Regions from separate parts of the Granulicella pectinivorans genome, predicted to be linked through region 1. Evidence: predicted binding sites of a transcription regulator. Region 1 holds the regulator's gene; the other holds the start of a gene.
The links. The regulator LexA, encoded in region 1, represses DNA repair genes until DNA is damaged. The targets are predictions, from matches to a motif close to CANTTCGCTTTTTATTCGC.

Region 1 (9,400 bases):
CTTATCGACCCGGGATGGCCTGGGGGAGGACTGACTTCGTTGCGCTAACGGCCACGACCGAAGCGGATCTCTTCGGCGGCGATCTCGGGCGATTCGCCGGAGAGGATCGCGCCGCGTTCCAGCACATGCATGAGCTCACGCACGTTGCCGGGCCAGGCGTAGGACATGAGTTTCGTCATCGCCGGTCCGGAGAGGCGCTTGCGGGGCTGCTCGCGTCCCATGCCTTCCAGGAAGTAATCGACCAGCGCGGGGATGTCACCGAGACGGTCGCGGAGGGAGGGGACCTCAACCGGGAAGACGGCGAGGCGATGGTAGAGGTCGAGGCGGAAGGTACCCTCCTTTGAGCGGCGTTCGAGCTCCTGATGGGTGGCGGCGATGACGCGCACATCGACACGCATGACCTCGTTGTCGCCGACGCGCTGGAGTTCACCGTACTCGAGGAAACGCAGCATCTTGGCCTGGAGCGCGAGGGGCATCTCGCCGATCTCGTCGAGGAAGAGCGTGCCGCCGTGAGCGGCCTCAATGCGTCCGGTGCGGGATTGGACGGCTCCGGTGAAGGCCCCGCGGGTGTGGCCGAAGAGCTCAGCCTCGAGGAGCGACTCAGGGATCGCAGCACAGTTGAGGACGGTGAAGCTTTTGGCGGCGCGCAGGCTGAGGCGATGCACGGCCTTCGCGACGACCTCCTTGCCGGTGCCGGTCTCGCCTTCGATGAGAACGGTGGTGGAGCGGGGGGCGACGAGACGGATCATACGGCCGAGCTCGAGCATGGGCTCGCTGGTCCCGACCATGTCGGCGAGTCCGCTGGTGGGGGCGGCTGTTCGGATATCGCGTACGACGGCCCGTGCGACCGGAGCGGGGTCCGGCTCGACGGCGGCCGGTCGGTCGAACTCTTCCTGGGCTTCGCGCAGGGCATGCAGCAGCTCGTTCCGGCGTGGACTGCGGGCGGTGCCGGCGTCCGAGACACCATCCACGCGCAGGAGATCGAGCGCGGGATAGAGAGTGCGGACCATGCCGGAGAACTCACCGACTTCAAGGTCCGGAAGCCAGCTATCGACCAGGAGAGCCTCCGGTCGGGAGCGCTCCATGAGTTCGATCGCCTCGGCTCCGCCACCGGCCTCGCGAACCTGCCAGCGAAGCCCGGTGAGGCTCTGCCTGAGACGTTCGCGCAACGCAGTATCCGCGCTTGCCAACACGACCGTACGTGATCCGGCCATCTGCCCTGTCTGCCCCGCCGCCGATGCCATCCTAGTTTCTCCTGTCCGCCGGGGACCACCCGTCTAGTTCTGTTCCAGTGCCTGCCGCAGAATCTCCCGCATGGAGGTCACGGCGGTGAAGAGACGCTGACTCTCGCGCAAAGCCTCCAGCACCGCCTCCTCGTAGGAAGCGGGCGTGCCGAACATCTGTCCGATCTCAAGACGGCATTGCAGCGCCGTGAGGGGCTGGGCCATGTCGTGGAGTGAGGCGGCGAGCTCGCGCAGGATGCGGGTCTTGCCGGTGACAAGCTCTTGCTCAGGCTCCATAGCGGGCTCCTGCCAGCGTTGGGCCCGATACGGACATCCTCGGGACGGGATGAGCGCAGGTGGAGTTCGGCGGACCGGGGGCATCGATGGCGCGACCGACCTGATAGCCCCCGCCGCGCACCGTCTCGATAACCGGAGCAGACGCGTCTCCGCCCACGGCGAGCTTCCTGCGCAGGTAGTTCACGTAGACATCGACGACGTTCGTCCCGGCGTCGGGAGACATCTGCCAGACCTCACGCAGCAACTCCGCGCGACTGCAGCAGCGACCACGATGCTGGAGGAGATACTCGAGCAGACTGAACTCCTTCACGGTCAGATCGACGGGCCGGCCACCGCGGGTGACGCGACGGTCCATGCGGTTGAGCTCCAGATCGGCCGAGCGGAGGGAGGGATCGGCATACTGCTCGCGACGCCGCAGCAGGGCGCGGCACCGCGCGGTCAGCTCATGAAGCGAGAAGGGCTTCATCAGGAGATCGTCCGCCCCGAGGTTGAGGCAGCGCACGCGCTCCTCGACCTGGGCTCGTCCGGTGAGCACAATGACGCCCATACCGCGATAGAGGCCCTGCATGGCTTCCAAGACCTCGACGCCATCCCGCTTGGGCAGACCGAGGTCGAGCACCATGAGATCGGGACGCTCCGTCGCGGCTCGTTCGAGCGCCGCATCGCCATCCCCCACCCAGGCCACGCTGTGGCCCTCCATCTGCAGACCCTTCTGCAGAAACATCCCCAACGATGTATCGTCTTCCACGATCAATACACGCATTCCATCTCCTGGCCCGATCCGTTTGTGAACTGCTCTGCGTACGAAACGTTGGGAGAGATCTCAACGATCAAGATATCTCCGCGTCAAAAGGCCAACCTGCATCCCGGCATGGTTGTGCCGGGACTTGCCACGAAGTGCGCTTGCCTTTGCTGGAATCGCGGCTTTCCTTGTTAGAACAATTTCTGCGTGGTTCTACCTTCTGCCTGGATGTGTGGATGAGGCAAGATCGAAGTGACTGATTTGCGTTCCGTGGTTCCAAAATGGGACTTCGATCCCGCGGCCCAAAATGGGCATCTTTTTGGTAAATAACCCGTTCGGAATGTTGATGTCATTTTTTCTCCTCCAGTTCGCTTTTTATTCGCTACAATTGACGCCATGGCGATCACGCGGCGGCAAAAAGAGGTCATCGACTTTCTCTCCGGCTTTACGCAGAAGAATGGCTACTCCCCTTCGTACGAAGAGATTGCGACGGGGCTTGGCCTGAACTCGCTGGCCACGGTGCATAAGCACGTCACGAACCTGCAGAACAAAGGTCTGTTGCAGAGGGCGCATAACCGCAGCCGCTCGATCGACGTGCTGCCGGCGCGGACGAGCAAGAAGGGGTTTGAGCGCCTGCCGCTGATGGGGCGTATCGCCGCGGGGCAGCCGGTGGAGGCGATCGAGAGCGCGGAATCGATCTCGCTGGGCGACATCATCGGCAACCGCGAGGTGTTTGCGCTGGAAGTACGTGGGGATTCGATGCGGGATGAGCATATCGTCAGCGGCGACTATGTGCTGGTCGAGCGCACCAAGACGGCGCGTGAGGGCGAGATTATCGTCGCGTTGATCGACGGAGCGGATGCTACGCTGAAGCGCTTTTATCGCGAAGGCACGATGATCCGGCTGCAGCCCTCCAACCACGAGATGGCGCCGATCTATGCGCCGGCGACGAGCGTGAGCATTCAGGGCAAGGTGCTCGGCGTGCTGCGCAAGTACGCATAAGGCTGAAGGTTATCGGGGTTCGCGATTTGGGATGATGGTATAAGGGCGTTCCCCCGTTGCACCGTGTTCTGCTGCATCCTGGTTGACCGCCATTGCGGGGGTCGGTATCCGACACGGCCTCGCTGAGCGGACGGATTGGCTCGCGGGAGCATATAGCCTCTGAAGGTACGCCTACAGATCCGCCGCGAGGGCAAGAGTGGGTTGCGGGCTCCGCTTTCCTGTGAACCGGTCGTCTGGGATCTGTTGCGCGTCTCTGCGCGGGCTTTCGAGACCCGATGCACAGGACTATCCAGTCCATCTGAAAATTTACTTCCGTACGCGTTGCTTTCTGGCAGATCTACGGAACCATTGCGCGCTTCCCTGCGTATTTTGGCTTGAACAGTCCTCCCCGTGTGTAGCCCATGCATCTTCTTCACAAAGGAAACATCATCATGTCGACCAGCAGGAAACGCTCGAAGCTCTGGCTCTGGATTCTCCTTACGGTTGTCGTTGTGGGCGGATCCGCCGCGATCGCCATTGCCCATGGGACGAAGCCGAAGTTTGAGAGTTCGCAACTGGCCAAGGTGGAGCGCGGTGATGTGGCTCACTCCGTGGTTGCGACCGGCAAGGTGCAGCCCGTGACCAAGGTCGAGGTGAAGTCGAAGGCTTCGGGGATTGTGACGAAGATCTTTGTCGATGTGAATGCTCATGTGACGAAGGGTCAGATCCTGGCGCAGCTCGATCAGCAGGAGATTCTGGACCAGGTGGCTGCGCAGAAGGCGCAGCTTGCGGCGGCTGAGGCCAATGCGCGCGCGGCTGCGGCGGCGATCCAGTTCGACCGCGTGAATGCGGAGGCACCGGATCTTCCGATGTATCGGCATACATACGACCGTGCGCGGCAGATGTCTTCGATCGGGGTGGTCTCGCAGCAGGCGCTGGACGATGCGCAGCAGCGGTATCTTTCGGCGAAGAATATCCAGGACAAGGGACTGGCGCAGATTACGGTCGACACCTCGAAGATGCATCAGGCCGAGGCGCAGGTCGCCCAGGCGCAGGCTTCGTTGAAGCAGTTGGAAGAGCAGCTTGCGTATACGAGCATCGTTTCGCCGATGGATGGCACGATCCTTTCGCGGGATATCGAGATTGGCGACGCGGTCAGCTCGATCCTGGTGCTGGGTTCGACGGCCACGCTGGTGATGACGGTGGGCGATACGAGCCAAGTCTACGTGCAGGGCAAGGTGGATGAGAGCGGCATCGGCAAGATCTATCTGAATCAGCCGGCGCGGATCAAGGTGGAGAGCTTCCGCGACCATACGTTTCTTGGCCACGTAACCCGCATCACGCCGCTCGGCGTCGAAAAGGATAACGTCACCACATTCGATACGCGCATCTCGATCGACAATCCGGGTGGCGAGCTAAAGGCCAATATGACCGCGAACGCCGAGATTCTTCTGGAGGAGCATAAGCAGGTGCTGACGATTCCGGAGCAGGCGGTGATCTACGACAAGGATCGCAATGCCGCCGTCGAAGTGCCGGATGCGACGCAGAAGTCGGGTAAGCGCAAGGTGACGATTGTGGCCGGGCTTTCGAATGGCACGAAGACCGAGGTGTTGAGCGGTCTCGACTTCGGACAGGATGTGATTTTGCAGCAATAATCCGGGCGTGGAGTTTGGCCCGAAATGGATGGAACGAGCTTTGCAGTCAACGCATCCAACTATCGAACGATTCGCAATGAGGAGTCCCATGTTCAAGAAATCGCTTCTTCCGCTGGCCCTTACCTTCGCAAGCGTGACCGCCTTTGCCGCGGACCACAACTTCGAGCGCAAGCTTTCGACGTCGGGCTCGCCGAATGTGACGGTAGCGACCGGTTCAGGCTACGTCCACCTGCGTCCGGGCTCGGATAACCAGGTTCACATCGCTGCCCATCTCCATGGAAGCAATAATGGCGGATGGTTCTCGGGCGGGTATGGCGATGTCGATAAGCGGATCGATCAGATCGTTGCGAATCCTCCGGTGCAGCAGAACGGCAACGACATTATCATTGGCGAGCGCCAGAGCCGGGATCTGTACCGCAATATCTCGATCGACTACGAGATCACGCTTCCCCGCGCCTCGACGATCACGGCAACTTCGGGGTCGGGCGACGTGGAGAGCCAGGATGTGGGACAGAATGTAAAGGCCGAAACGGGTTCCGGGAGCGTGCGTCTGCGCGGGGTACACGGGCCGGCTTACCTGCGTTCCGGATCGGGCGACATTGAACTCGACGAACAGGGCCAGGGCGATGTCCGGGCCTCGACCGGATCCGGTTCGATCCGTCTGCGTGGTGTGGACGGTGGATTGAACGCGGAGTCGGGCTCAGGGGACATTGAAATCTCCGGACGTGTTGCCAATGACTGGCGTCTGCAGACGGGTTCGGGATCGATTCGGTCGAGCCTGGGCGACGGCGCCCGGTTTACTCTCTCGGCGTCGACTGGGTCGGGGGACATTCGTGTTCACCAGCCGCTTTCGATGCAGTCGAGCGCGAATCACCATCATGTAACCGGTGCCGTGAACGGCGGCGGCCCTAACCTTCGTGCCAGCACCGGCTCGGGCGACATCGAGATTAAATAAAAGCTTCTCAACAAAAAGTGAGAGGATGGGCCATGATCGCTAAGACGATTGTGGCCCTTTTGTCGTTCTTCCTTCCTTCGTGCGCCATCGCAGAGATGAGCATTCAGGACGAGCTTTCTACAGCGCGCACCGAGTGGATCGGGACGCTTTTGAGTAAGCAAGTCCAAGCAGCCGTGGCGCTCTATACGCCAGATGCGGACTTCCTCGATCCCTCCGGAGCGCGTATTCACGGAGCCAGTGAGCCACTTACTCTCTACAAGACCGTCACCTCAACCTTCGACGCCTCGTGCCATCTCCGGTCACGGTCGGTCGAGGTGTCGGGCGATCTCGCCTTCGATAGCGGGGATTACGACGAGGACATCACCGTTCGGGCGACCGGCGCGAAGAATCACTTCAAGGGTTCGTACTTGACGGTGTATCGCAGTGTGGCCGGGCGGTGGCTGATCGTGCAGCAGGCATGGACCGAGATGAAACCCCAGTAGACGGAAGCACCCTCCACAACAGAGAATGGCCTGCATGAAATCGATTCTGCTCACGCTCGCTCTAGGCCTTCTTACGCTTCCTGCCGTCTTTACGTTTCCTGCCGTCGCGCAATCGGGCGAACTCAAGATCTCGTTTATCGACGTGGAGGGCGGGCAGTCGACGCTCTTTGTGACGCCCACCGGGCAGAGCCTGCTGATCGATACGGGGTGGGCGGGACATGAGAGTCGCGATGCCGACCGTATCGTCGCCGCGGCCAAGGCGGCGCACCTGAGCCGCATCGATTATGTGCTGATCACGCACTACCATGCGGACCATGTGGGCGGAGTGCCGCAGCTTGCGGCGCGGTTCCCGATCGGCACGTTCCTGGTGCATGGGCCGAATCGCGAGCCGGGGGACAAGAGCACGGTGGAGGGCTATACGGCGTATCAGGCTTTGCTGGCGGGCGGGAAGCAGAAGCAGCTTGTGCTGCATCCGGGCGACAAGCTGCCGATTACCGGCATCGATGCGATGGTCATCAGTTCCGATGGTGAGACGATCGCCCATGCGCTGCCCGGTGCGGGGAAGCCGAATGCGTTTTGCGGCGTGTCCGAGACGAGGCCAGCAGATGTGACGGAGAACGCGCGGTCGCTGGGGATCCTGATCCGCTTTGGGAAGCTGAAGATTCTGGACCTGGGCGACCTGACCTGGGACAAAGAGATGCAGATGATGTGTCCCAACGACAAGCTGGGGCATATCGATATCGACATCGTCTCGCACCATGGCTGGTACCAGAGCTCGAGTCCGGCGCTGGTGCATGCGATTGCGCCACGCGTTGCGATTATGGACAACGGCGCGAAGAAGGGTGGGTCGACTCCGGTGCTGAAGGTCTATCAGACAAGCCCAGGGCTGGAGGCACTGTGGCAACTTCACTACTCCGAGGAGGGTGGGCCGGAGAACAACACCGCGGACAAGTACGTTGCGAATCCGCAGGGAACGGATGCGGGGGTTGGGCTGGAATTGATTGCGCATCCGAATGGTGCGTTTGAGATTACGAACGATCGCACACATGCTACGGAGACGTATCCGGCGAAATAATTGCGCACGGCAGAGAGGAACCCAGGTCTCGGAAGCGAGACCTGGGCACCCGGTTCGGGAGCTAGAGGATGGGGTCTCCGAGTGGGAGGACGACCCTGCCGGCTACGGCGTTCAGGACTTCGATGAAGGCTACTGCCATGGCATCGATGCCGGTGAGCAGGCCGACGTAGCCGCCGAGCTTGCCGGTAGCGTACCCGAAGTCGCCTGCGGCAAGCAGAAAGAATGCGATCCAGAGCAGAAGGAAGACGCTGAAGACGGCTTTGTTGAGGCGGAAGGTCACGATCCATAAGAGGAAGGTGAGGACGCCCCACATCAGCAAAGTAACTGCCACGGCGCTTGCGGGCGGGGCCTTGAGCCAGCCTGCGCCGATGGTCCACTTGAGCAGGGCGAACCACCACCAGAAGAGGCCGTAGGAGGTAAAGGCGACCATGCCGAAGGTGTTGCCGACCTTGAACTCGAGGATGCCGGCGATGATCTGCGCGATGCCTCCGTAGGCAAAGGCGAGCGGGACGACGACGACTCCGGCTTCGGGAGGAAGCAGACCGGCGTTGACGGACGAGAGGACGCACGTCGTGAGGCCGAAGCCGAGTAGGCCGAGTGGGCCTGGGTTTGCAATTTTGGGCAGAGTAGCTGGTGCGGCGAGGACTTCGGGCATGCGTTCTTCTCTCCTTGGCGCGGGAAACAGTGGGTTGCGAATGCGGGCACCATCGTACATGGATGGGCGTATCCCGTATCGTTAAGTTATGGACCGCTTCCCTGCTCCGCGCCTTCTGATCTTCGACCTCGACGGCACCCTGATCGACTCCCGCCAGGACCTCTGCAACTCTGTAAACGCCACGTTGGCGCATCTGGCGCGGCCTTCTCTGCCGGACGCCGTGATTGCCAGCTACATTGGCGATGGTGCGTCGATGCTGATCCGGCGGGCGTTGGGCGACCCGGACTATGTGGAGGATGCTCTGCTGGATGAGGCGCTAGGCTTCTTTCTCCATTACTACCGCGCGCACAAGCTGGACTTCACCTATGTCTATGCGGGCGTCTTTGAGGCGCTGGAGGCGATTCGTGCGGCACATCCGGACGTGCCGATGGCGGTGCTGACGAACAAGCCGGTGCATCCATCGCGGGATATCTGCACGCACTTCGGGCTGGATCGATACTTCTTTCAGAACTATGGGGGGAACTCGTTCCATACGAAAAAGCCAGATCCGCATGGGCTGCTGAAGCTGATCGCGGAGGCCAATGCGCTGCACCCATCCGAGTCGCCGATCACCCCGGCTGAGACGGTAATGATCGGCGACTCCGATGTGGACATTCTTACGGCGCGGAATGCCGGGGCGCGTTCGGTGGCTTGTACGTTCGGGCTGGCTCCGCATACGCTGGCGGCGGCGCAGCCGGACGTCACTGTCGATGCTCCGATCGAGTGGCCGTCAGCGATCTTTGCCTAGAATGGCTTGGGCCTAACACGGCATGAGGCGTTCGCGGTTCAGCATCCTGGGGACAGCAAAACCAACGCAGGTGCTGTGAGTTTTGCGAGAATGACATTTTGGGAACGACCTATAATGGCTGCATCCAGCCATCGTCGGCTAAGAGAAACGGAGAACACTGTGCGGAAACGACTCATGTTGGCCTTGCTTGGTACCGCCATCGCTGCGTTTGCGGGAACCGCGAACCAGCTCTACAGCTACAAACTCAAGACAATCGATGGAGAGCCGACTTCGCTTGGAACCTACAAGGGCAAGGTCCTGCTCGTGGTCAATGTGGCGAGTGCGTGCGGGTATACGCCGCAATACTCGGCGCTCGAGGCGGTGTACGAGAAGTACAAAGACCGGGGGCTTGTGGTGGTGGGGGTTCCGGCGAATAACTTCGCCAACCAGGAGTCTGGAACCGAGGCCGAGATCAAGACCTTCTGCAACCGCAAGTACCATGTGACGTTTCCGATGATGTCGAAGGTATCGGTGGCGGGTGCGGATCAGGCACCGCTGTATCACTACCT
Region 2 (9,400 bases), 2.5 Mb from region 1:
CCCGCGACCACCGGCAGGAATGGCTGCGCATCGCCAACCCCGAGACCGGCGACATCCGCGAGGTCTACACCGAGACCGTGCCCAAGTTCTTCGAGAGCGGCAACGGCAAGGTCAACTGGAAATACCTGCCCGCCTCCAACGAGTTCCTCTGGTTCTCCGAGCGCGACAACTGGGGCCAGATGTACCTCTATGACCTGACCACCGGCAAGCTCAAGAACCAGATCACCACCGGCGAAGGCAACGTCACGCAGGTCCTGCGGATCGACGAGAAGGCCCGCGTCCTCTACTTCAAGGCTGTCGGCAAGGAGAAGGGCTGGGACCCCTACTACGAGGCCTTCTACCGCATCGACTTCGACGGCAAGAACATGAAGCTGCTCTCGCCCGAGAAAGCCGACCATCAGATCACCCTGTCCCCTGACGGCAGGTTCTTCGTCGACGTCTACTCCACCGTCACCGAGCCCCAGACCGCCGTCGTCCGCGACGACGCCACCGGCCGCATCGCCGTGCAGCTTGGCCGCCAGGACATCAGCCGTCTCCTCGCCAGCGGATGGGTTCCCCCCACCCCCATCACCGTCAAGGGCCGCGACGGCAAAACCGACCTCTACGGCTTCATGTTCAAGCCCACCAAAATCGAGATGGGCCGCAAGTATCCCATCATCAACCACGTCTACCCCGGCCCCCAGACCGGCTCCTGCGGCGCACGCACCTTCGCCGCCGCGCACGGTGATCTGCAGTCCCTCGCCGAGCTCGGCTTCGTCGTCGTATGCATCGACGGCATGGGCACACCATGGCGCTCGAAGACCTTCCACGAGTTCTACTACGGCGACATGGGCGACGCCACCATCCCCGACCAGGTCGCCGGCATGAAGGACCTTGCCGCAAAGTATCCCTTCATCGACCTCTCCCGGGCCGGCATCTACGGCCACTCCGGTGGAGGCAACGCCACCGCCGGCGCCATGTTCCACTTCCCCGACTTCTTCGCCGTCGGCATCGCCGAGAGCGGCAACCACGACAACCGCGAGTACGAAGACGACTGGGCCGAGAAGTGGTCGGGCCTCGAAACCATCAGTGCCGATGGCTCCTCCAGCTACGACAGCCAGGCCAACCAGAACTACGCCAAGAACCTCAAGGGCCATCTCCTGCTCGCGCACGGCACCTTCGACGACAACGTGCCACCCAATAACACCCTCATCGTCGTGGAGCAGCTCATCAAGGCCAACAAGGACTTCGACCTCCTGATGATCCCCAACGTCCCCCACGGATACGGCTACGCCACCCAGTACATGACCCGCCGCCGCTGGGACTACTTCGTCCGCTACCTCGCCGGCAACACACCCCCGAAGGAGTACGAGATGCAGCCACCCGAACGGTTGATGTCCGCCATGGGCCTTGGCCCCGACGCGGATGAACCCAACGACACCGAGTTCGATGTCACCGGCAACGACCTCTGGCAAAGTAAGTAACAAAAACCATCACACATGACAAAAGAGGCCGACAGCGATTCCTGTCGGCCTCTTTTCATGAAACGTCGCCCCGTTTATCGCAAGGCGACTGCTTCGAGTCCACTATTCGACCACGCTTCCATCCGCGCTCGTAGCCGCCCGCGTGCTTCCCGAAGCGCTCGACACCACCCATCCTCCAGTCGTGTTCGAAAGCGTCGCAGAGCCCGTCAGGTTCGGCGCAAGATTCGCCCGGATGCTGGGAAACGCGTTCTGCGTCTCCGGAGCCGTCGCCCACGCCGGCGTTCCCGAAAGCCCATAGTGATAGCTCACCTGCGTCGTCGCTCCAGGCTGATCCGTCGTGGGCGTCGTGCTGTCGATCGACGACACCGACCAGTGTCCATAGCAGAAGTTGCCGTATCCCGGCTGGTTCACATCCGCCGTCCACGCCGAACGTCCCTGGTCCGAAAGATCGTAGTTCGTCACCTGCTTCGAAAGGATGATCAGCTCCTTCTTCTCGCCGGTGGTGCGGACCAGAAGCCCCTGGTCGACCAGCGCATCGAACGGTGCCGTCTTGTCGCCATCCGAAGTGTTCGCCTGCGTCGGGAACTTCTTCGACTGCGTCCAGAGACATGCCGGATGAGCGTCGTAGTACGTATTCAGCGCACTCTTGTAATTCAGCGAATTGTCGGCAGTTTTCTTGCAACCTGCCACGCCCAGTACAGCAACGGCGCAGAGAGCAACTGCCTGTGTGATCTGGTTCAGCGAAGTCTTCATCGGTGCATCCTCCTCGTTCTAAAGGTCTGATGCCTCGAACGGGACGATAGTCAACCAGGCAACCTTTACAGCCAACCCTTGGCCCGCGCAATCCGGGCCGCGTCGATACGATTCGACGCATCCAGCTTCGCGATCGCCTCTGAAAGATAGTTCCGCACCGTCCCCTCCGAAAGCCGCAACGCCGTCGCAATCTCAGCCGTCGAACGCCCCTCGCCGGCCCGCTGCAAAATCTGCCTCTCACGATCCGTCAGCGGATCCAGCTCCGCGTTCCACGCCTCCGCAGCCAGCGCCGGATCCACCACACGCAGTCCCCGATGCACCCTCCGCACCGCATCCGCCAGCTCCGCCGCCGGCCGATCCTTCAACAGATACCCCCGCGCCCCCGCATCGAGCGCCCTCCGCAAATACCCGGGACGCGCAAACGTCGTCAGGATCACCGTCCGCACCGCCGGATGCGTCCCCCGCAGGTGAGCCGCCACCTCCAGCCCCGTCATCAGCGGCATCTCGATATCCGTCACCAGCACATCCGGCGTCAGCTTCACCACCGCGTCGAGCGCCTCGCGACCGTTCGCCGCACACGCCACCACCTTGATGTCCGGCTCCAGGTCCAGCAGCGCCGCCAGCGCCCCCAGCACCATGTTCTGGTCCTCGGCAATCACCACACGAATCTTGTTCGCAGTCGTCAACGCGCAGCCTCGATCGGGAGCCGAATCAACAGCCGCGTCCCCGCTCCACTCTCAATCGAAAACACCCCGCCCAGCGCCGCCACCCGCTCCCGCATCCCACGCAACCCATTGCCTTCACGCTCAATCCGATGCATCCCATCATCCTCCACCTCCAGCGCATGGAAGCCGCTCGTCGTCGAAATGCTCACGCGGCACTCCGTAGCCTCCGCATGCCGCACGATGTTCGTCACCGCCTCGCGCACCGCCAGCGAAAGCACCGTCTCCTGCGTCACCGTCATCGGCACCGCACGGTGCGCACCGCCATCCGGAAGCTCCGGTGTCGTTGCCGCGCAGCGCAACGCAACCCCAGCAGCATCCAGCGTCCGCCGTGCCTGTTCCAGCTCCGCCGCAAGCCCCTGCGCACGATACCCGCCGATCGCCTCCCGCACTTCCTTCAGCGCCGTCCGCGCCGTGTTCTCGACATCCGCGATCTCACGCGCCGCACGCGCCGGATCCTGCGCCGCGCCCTCCTGCAACAAACGCCCCGCCAACTCCGCCTTCAACACAATCACCGAAAGCGTATGCCCCAGCACATCATGCAGATCCCGCGCAATCCTCTCGCGCTCCGCCACCGCCGCCAGTTGCTCAATCTCTTCATGCGCCATTCTCAACTTGCAGTCCGCGCGCTTCTGCTCTCCCACAAAGAAATTCGACACCCCAATCACGACGATGAACATCACCGTCGAAGCGACGCTGATCAGATTCACATGAAAGATCGCGCCCTCAGCCACCACCATCAGACACTCTGTCGCGAGCACCGTCGCCACCATCTTCCGCGAAGGCGCGCACAGCGGAAACACCGCGGCCGTAAACACAAAGAAGGTGGAAGCACCCGGGTTCGCCGGGTACGACAGAAGCCCAAGTCCCGTAAAGCTCAGCGCCCACAACGCACTCGTCCGCGGCGTCACGGCCCGCATGCATGCCACGTACAACCCCAGGAACACCGCATAGATTCCCAGGCATTGCACCCAGTACGCCGTGCTGTGACGAAAGAACGGTTCAATGAAGTAGAAGACCGAATACACCAGCCAGATATAGTCGCGACGGCCCTGTGGCCCGTTGCGCCTCGTCCAGTCGCTGCTCGCGTTCGCCTTCTCCAGTGCGGTCATGCTCTCTCCCCGTGCAGCGGCGCCCCCTGTAACACCGGAGCGCCTTGCCAGAAGTGTACTCGCGACAGCCCTAGGCATTCTTCTGCGACCGGTTGAAGACAAGCCAGCTCGTGCCCAGCATCAGCATCGTAAATCCCGCCAGCGCCAGCCAGTGCGTCGAGACCGCAACATCCGGCTCCTGGTACCCGAAGATGCTCTGCATCAACTGCGACAGATGATACGTCGGCAGCACCGGAGCGAACGCCTGCAGCCAGCGCGGCAGAAAGTGCAAAGGCACCCACAGTCCGCTCAGGAACGACATCGGCAGATAGATCAGATTCACAATCCCGGGAGCCGCATTCGCCGGCACCACCAGAGCCAGCAAAAGCCCCATGCTCGCGAAGGCAGTCGAGCCCGCCACCGTGAACGCCATCATCTTGGCAAGCTCCACCCCGCTCAGCGAAACCCCCGCCATCGTCACGCCAATCGTCGTCAGGATCGAGACGATGATCAAACCAAACGCAATCGCCGCCATGCACTTCGCAAACAGATACGCCGCCGGAGGCATCGGACTCGCCTGTTTCACCTCCAGCCATCCCGCGGCCCGCTCCCCCGCCATGCCGACGCCGATCCCGAACAATGCCGAACCGACCAGCCCGAACACCGCGTAGCTCGCCAGCATGTACTTCGCAATATGCACGCCCCCTTCGATGCCATGCCTGTTCGCGACGCCAAACAGCAGGTAAAACATCACCGGGAACCCAATCGTAGCGGCCGAGAAAGAGCGTGTCCGCAGCAGCTTCAGAAACTCGTACTTCGTCTCTTTCACGAAGATGTTCACCACCGGAGCAGTTCCGGCGACGGGATAAAGAGCACTGGTAGCCATGGTGTTTCTCCTTCGTACAAAAAACATTTTGAGAAGAATCGGAAGGTGGAGAGGGCTTTGTGTTTGTGGGCCGAAAGCCCACCCCATCGCGTGCCTCGCCACCAGCAGGTTGCGTTAGTTCGTTGAAGTCAATTCAAGGAAGGCATCTTCCAGCAGGGGACTCGTCACCTCAAGGTTCGATAACGTTGCATCCGCCGCAAACATGCGACGAAGCACCACTTCCGCATCCACCGCCGTCACCGTCACCACGCTTCCCTGCCGAGCCACGTCAGTCACCGTGGGCATCTCCCACAGCGCCTCATCGCTCATCGCCGTATGGCAGCGAATCCGCCGCCCATGCGCACCCGTCGCGTGGCTCTTGATCTCCGCCGGCGTCCCCTCCGACACAATCTTTCCCTTGTTGATCACCACAATCCGGTGCGCCAGCGCATCCGCCTCTTCCAGATAATGCGTCGTCAGCAGCACCGTCTTGCCGCGCGCCGCCAGCGACCGGATCTGCACCCAGAGCCCCCGCCGCGCCTCGATATCCATCCCCACCGTCGGCTCATCCAGAAAGATCAGATCCGGGTCACCGGCCAGCGCCAGCCCGAACAGAACCCTCTGCTTCTGCCCTCCGCTCAGCGTGCCGAACTGCTTGTTCGCGATCCCCTCAAGCTGCGCGATCCGCACAATCTCCGCCTCCGGCAGCGGGTGCGGATAGTAGCTCCGGAACAGGTCGATATGCTCCCGCACCGTCATCACTTCAGGAATCCGTGCCACCTGCAACATCGCCCCAATCCGAACCCGCGCAGCCGGATCCCGGGGATCCTGCCCAAACACACGCACCGAACCCGAAGTCGGCGCAATCAAGCCCAGCAGGCACCGGATCGCAGTCGACTTCCCCGCCCCGTTCGGCCCCAGCAGCGCCAGAATCTCGCCCCGCCGCAGCGTCAGCGAGAGCCCATCCAGCGCCCGCGTCCCGCCATACTGCTTGACGACCCCATCCAGGCCCGCGATACGGGCCGCCGCCGGAGCCGTCGCTACCCGATCCTGCACTCCCTCCAAAACCGTTACCGTCGCCATGCCGATCACCTCAAGGTCCTGCGTCACCTGCTTACAGAACCAATCATCCGCGACCCCGCCCCGGCAAAACAGTGTCACGAATCAGCAGTCTGAGGTGACAGATGTCACCGCGCGCCCCGCGAAAGGGCTGGACAATGATGAAAAGGGAGGCCTACACTGCCACCCTGTTTGCTTCGCACCCGGCAAAGGATGCGAAGAGCACCGCGAGGTGAACCATGCTCCCCTTCGATAACCGGCCCTGGGCCAAACGCGTCGCCGCCATCGTCATCGTCTGCACCATCGTCTGCGAGATCTCAGTCGCCCTCTGGATTCGCGCTGAAGGCCCCCTCGACTTCTCCGAGATCCTCGCCTTCGTTCTCTTCTTCCTCGCCGTCGTCCCACCCAACATCCACATCCTCCGCAGCAAACGACCCATCGTCCAAAAGGACGATGGCACCGCATCCACGCGCGGCCGTATCGCGCAGGGTGGCGTCGAAACCGCAAAGGTCTCATCGTAGCCGCCGCTACATGTACTCCGTGCCGTACTGCACCGGAATCTGCGTGAACGCAATCCGAGTCGGCGCAGCCTCCCGCGCCGGCAGCATCCCCGCAAAATGCACCGTCGTGTGCCCGAACTTCAGATTCAGCTTATCCATCGCGCTCGAAAGCTGGGCACGGTTATCCGGATCGCCAAACAGCCCCACCTGAAACTCGTCCTCGGGCACCAGCTCCCGCAGCGTAACCCCCACAAAAAACGGCTTCTGAAACTCCGGACCCACCGGCCTCTGCGCCCACATCTTCCGCAGAATATCCAGCAGCGAAAGCGTGTCCTGGCAGTCCGGAAACCGCGCCTCCATCCCCCACCCGGAGTGCTTGATCCCGCTCGTATGCTTCTTGCTCTTCATCCGCTCCGCCTCTTCGCGGCTCAGCATGTACTTGATCGTCACCGCCATCGACCCCGTATAGAACTTCTCCATCCGCAGCCGCATCGCCGCCTTGTGTAGCAGCTTATGCGCCACCGCCCACGCCCCCTCCTGCGACCGATGCTCCGGCCCCAGCACATGCGAGTGACCCAGCGACTTCTGCACCTCCGCCGCCACCGGAGCCCCATCATCCCCCGTCGCCGCGCCCCGCAGCCAGTGATACAGCCGATCTCCCCACACCGAATCCCATAGCGCGTGCATCCCCGTCCGGTCCAGCGCCAGCAGCTCCGGCATCGTGCGAATCCCCTTCGCGTTCAGCCGAATCTCCGTCTTCGCCCCCACCCCCGGCAGATCCCTCAGTTCCAGATGCGCAATCGCCCGCGGCAACTGCGAAGGCAGCAGCCCGATCAACCCATCCGGCTTCTGCATATCGCTCGCAATCTTCGCCAGGTACCGGTTCGGAGCCATCCCGATCGAGCACCGCAGCGTCTCGCCCACATCATCCTTGATCGCCTGCTTGATCTCCAGCGCAATCTTCCGCGCACGCGGAGGCTCCTGCTCCCGCCCGATCAACTGGCACACCATCTCGTCGATCGAAGGCGTATGCGCCACCGGACAGCATCGCTCCACCGCCTCCGCAATCTTGTGCGAAAACTTCGCGTACTCCGTATGCGACCCGGCCACCAGAATGATCTCCGGACAGATCCTCTTCGCCTCACCCACCTGCGTGCCCGTCTTGATCCCCAGCGCCTTCGCCTCGTAGCTCGCCGCGATACACGAGGTCGTATCCGCCATCGTAGGCACCACGGCCAAAGGCCGGTCCCGCCACTCCGGATGCAACTGCTGTTCCACCGAGGCGAAGAAGCTGTTCAGGTCGATATGCAGGAACCCGAACCGGTCCGCCTGCAACCGGCGGAAGCCCTCCTCGTACTCCGGAATGTGCACCTCATCCGCCATAAAACGCCTCGTCTCATTCTAAAGCGCGCTTCGTCGTTTCTTCGCCAACCCACGAAAACCTTTCAACATCCCCCAGTTCGCCGTCTTTTGCCGTTGCGGTTGCCCTTTTGGTTGTCATCCCCGAAGGGGATCTGCTTCTTCTTTTGCTGTTGCTGTTGTTCCTGCTTCTGCTTCCAGGTACCCCAAGGATTCAGCCTTGGGTCTCCCAGGACCGCCAACAAAACGGGCTTTCGCCCCTGGGGCATGCCTTCCTATCCCAGACAGGCAAACCCAAACTTGCCCCCGTGCACCTCCATCCGCGATCATCGTACCAACATGGAAAACCTGGCCGCCCTCACCACCGAAGCCCGCAACCCTGCCTCCGCGAAGATCGACGAGCTCTCCACCCTCGACCTCCTCACCGTCATCAACGACGAAGACGCAAAGGTAGCAGCGGCGGTCCAGGCCGAGCTCCCCCGCATCGCCCAGGCCGTCGACGCCATCGCAGCCCGCTTCCAGCAGGGCGGACGCCTCTTCTACACCGGAGCCGGAACCAGCGGACGACTCGGAGTCCTCGACGCCAGCGAGTGCCCCCCCACCTTCTCCGTGACCGCCGAACTCGTACAAGGACTCATCGCCGGCGGCGACCGCGCCCTGCGCCTCTCCTCCGAGCACTCCGAAGACTCCAAAGAAGAGGGAGCCCGCGACCTCGCCGCCGCCGGCTTCACCGCCAACGACACCCTCGTCGGCATCGCCGCCTCCGGCCGCACCCCCTATGTCATCGGCACCCTCGAATACGCCCGCTCCCTCGGAGCTCTCACCGTCTCCCTCACCTGCGTCGCCAACTCCGCAATGGCCGCTGTAGCCGAGATTGCCATCGCCCCCGTCACCGGCCCCGAGGTCCTCACCGGAAGCACCCGCATGAAGGCCGGTACCGCCACCAAGCTCGTCCTCAACATGCTCTCGACGGGAATCATGATACGCACCGGAGCCGTCTACGGCAACCTCATGGTGAACGTAAAGCCGACGAACGCGAAACTCGTCGACCGCGCCGAACGCATCATCGCCAGCGCCACCGGATGCGATCAGGCCACCGCCGCCCGCCTCCTGGAAGAGTCCGGCAAGTCCGTCAAGACCGCCATCGTCATGCACAAGCTATCCCTCGACCGCGCCTCCGCCGAAGCCAGACTCACGGCCGCCAAGGGAATCCTGCGCACCGCCCTGGAGCAATAAAACGGAGCGGCACCAGACCGAGCGGAACAAAGGAGCATGGCTCAGCCGCCGCGAAACGGAAAGACATGGCTGTAGCCATGCCGAAAAAGGCCGCTCTTAAGATCATCGATTCATTCCCAAAGGGAATCGTCGCGCCTCGTCCGCCCCCCAAGCCCCAAGACTCAAACCCGCCCAACTGACAACTGGGAAATGAAAACGTACAACTGCCTTCACAGGTACTCCTTCAACCGATCCCCAAACCGCGAATAAAGAAACGAAACCAGAATCAAAGCCACGCCCACGGCCACGAACAGGAAGATCCGTTCCCCCTGCGGCAGCCCCCAGATATCGACCACCAGCAGCTTCGCCACGC

Region 2: a site for LexA is predicted at 7,863-7,881, ahead of BM400_RS05595 (Y-family DNA polymerase). Genes of this name have one in related genera too.

The regions. Positions count from the first base shown of each region.
Region 1 is NZ_FOZL01000001.1:3,850,270-3,859,669, forward strand. It holds gene BM400_RS15430 (sigma-54-dependent transcriptional regulator) at 45-1,244, opposite strand; gene BM400_RS15435 (hypothetical protein) at 1,278-1,520, opposite strand; gene BM400_RS15440 (response regulator transcription factor) at 1,510-2,283, opposite strand; gene lexA (transcriptional repressor LexA) at 2,659-3,264, shown strand; gene BM400_RS15450 (efflux RND transporter periplasmic adaptor subunit) at 3,696-4,898, shown strand; gene BM400_RS15455 (DUF4097 family beta strand repeat-containing protein) at 4,987-5,853, shown strand; gene BM400_RS15460 (YybH family protein) at 5,886-6,335, shown strand; gene BM400_RS15465 (ComEC/Rec2 family competence protein) at 6,370-7,410, shown strand; gene BM400_RS15470 (acetate uptake transporter) at 7,472-8,065, opposite strand; gene BM400_RS15475 (HAD family hydrolase) at 8,154-8,852, shown strand; gene BM400_RS15480 (glutathione peroxidase) at 9,027-9,400, shown strand, end outside.
Region 2 is NZ_FOZL01000001.1:1,395,430-1,404,829, reverse strand. It holds gene BM400_RS05630 (S9 family peptidase) at 1-1,463, shown strand, start outside; gene BM400_RS05625 (hypothetical protein) at 1,566-2,216, opposite strand; gene BM400_RS05620 (response regulator transcription factor) at 2,282-2,902, opposite strand; gene BM400_RS05615 (sensor histidine kinase) at 2,899-4,050, opposite strand; gene BM400_RS05610 (ABC transporter permease) at 4,121-4,915, opposite strand; gene BM400_RS05605 (ABC transporter ATP-binding protein) at 5,030-6,055, opposite strand; gene BM400_RS05600 (hypothetical protein) at 6,193-6,474, shown strand; gene BM400_RS05595 (Y-family DNA polymerase) at 6,481-7,836, opposite strand; gene murQ (N-acetylmuramic acid 6-phosphate etherase) at 8,152-9,048, shown strand; gene BM400_RS05580 (DUF2339 domain-containing protein) at 9,258-9,400, opposite strand, start outside.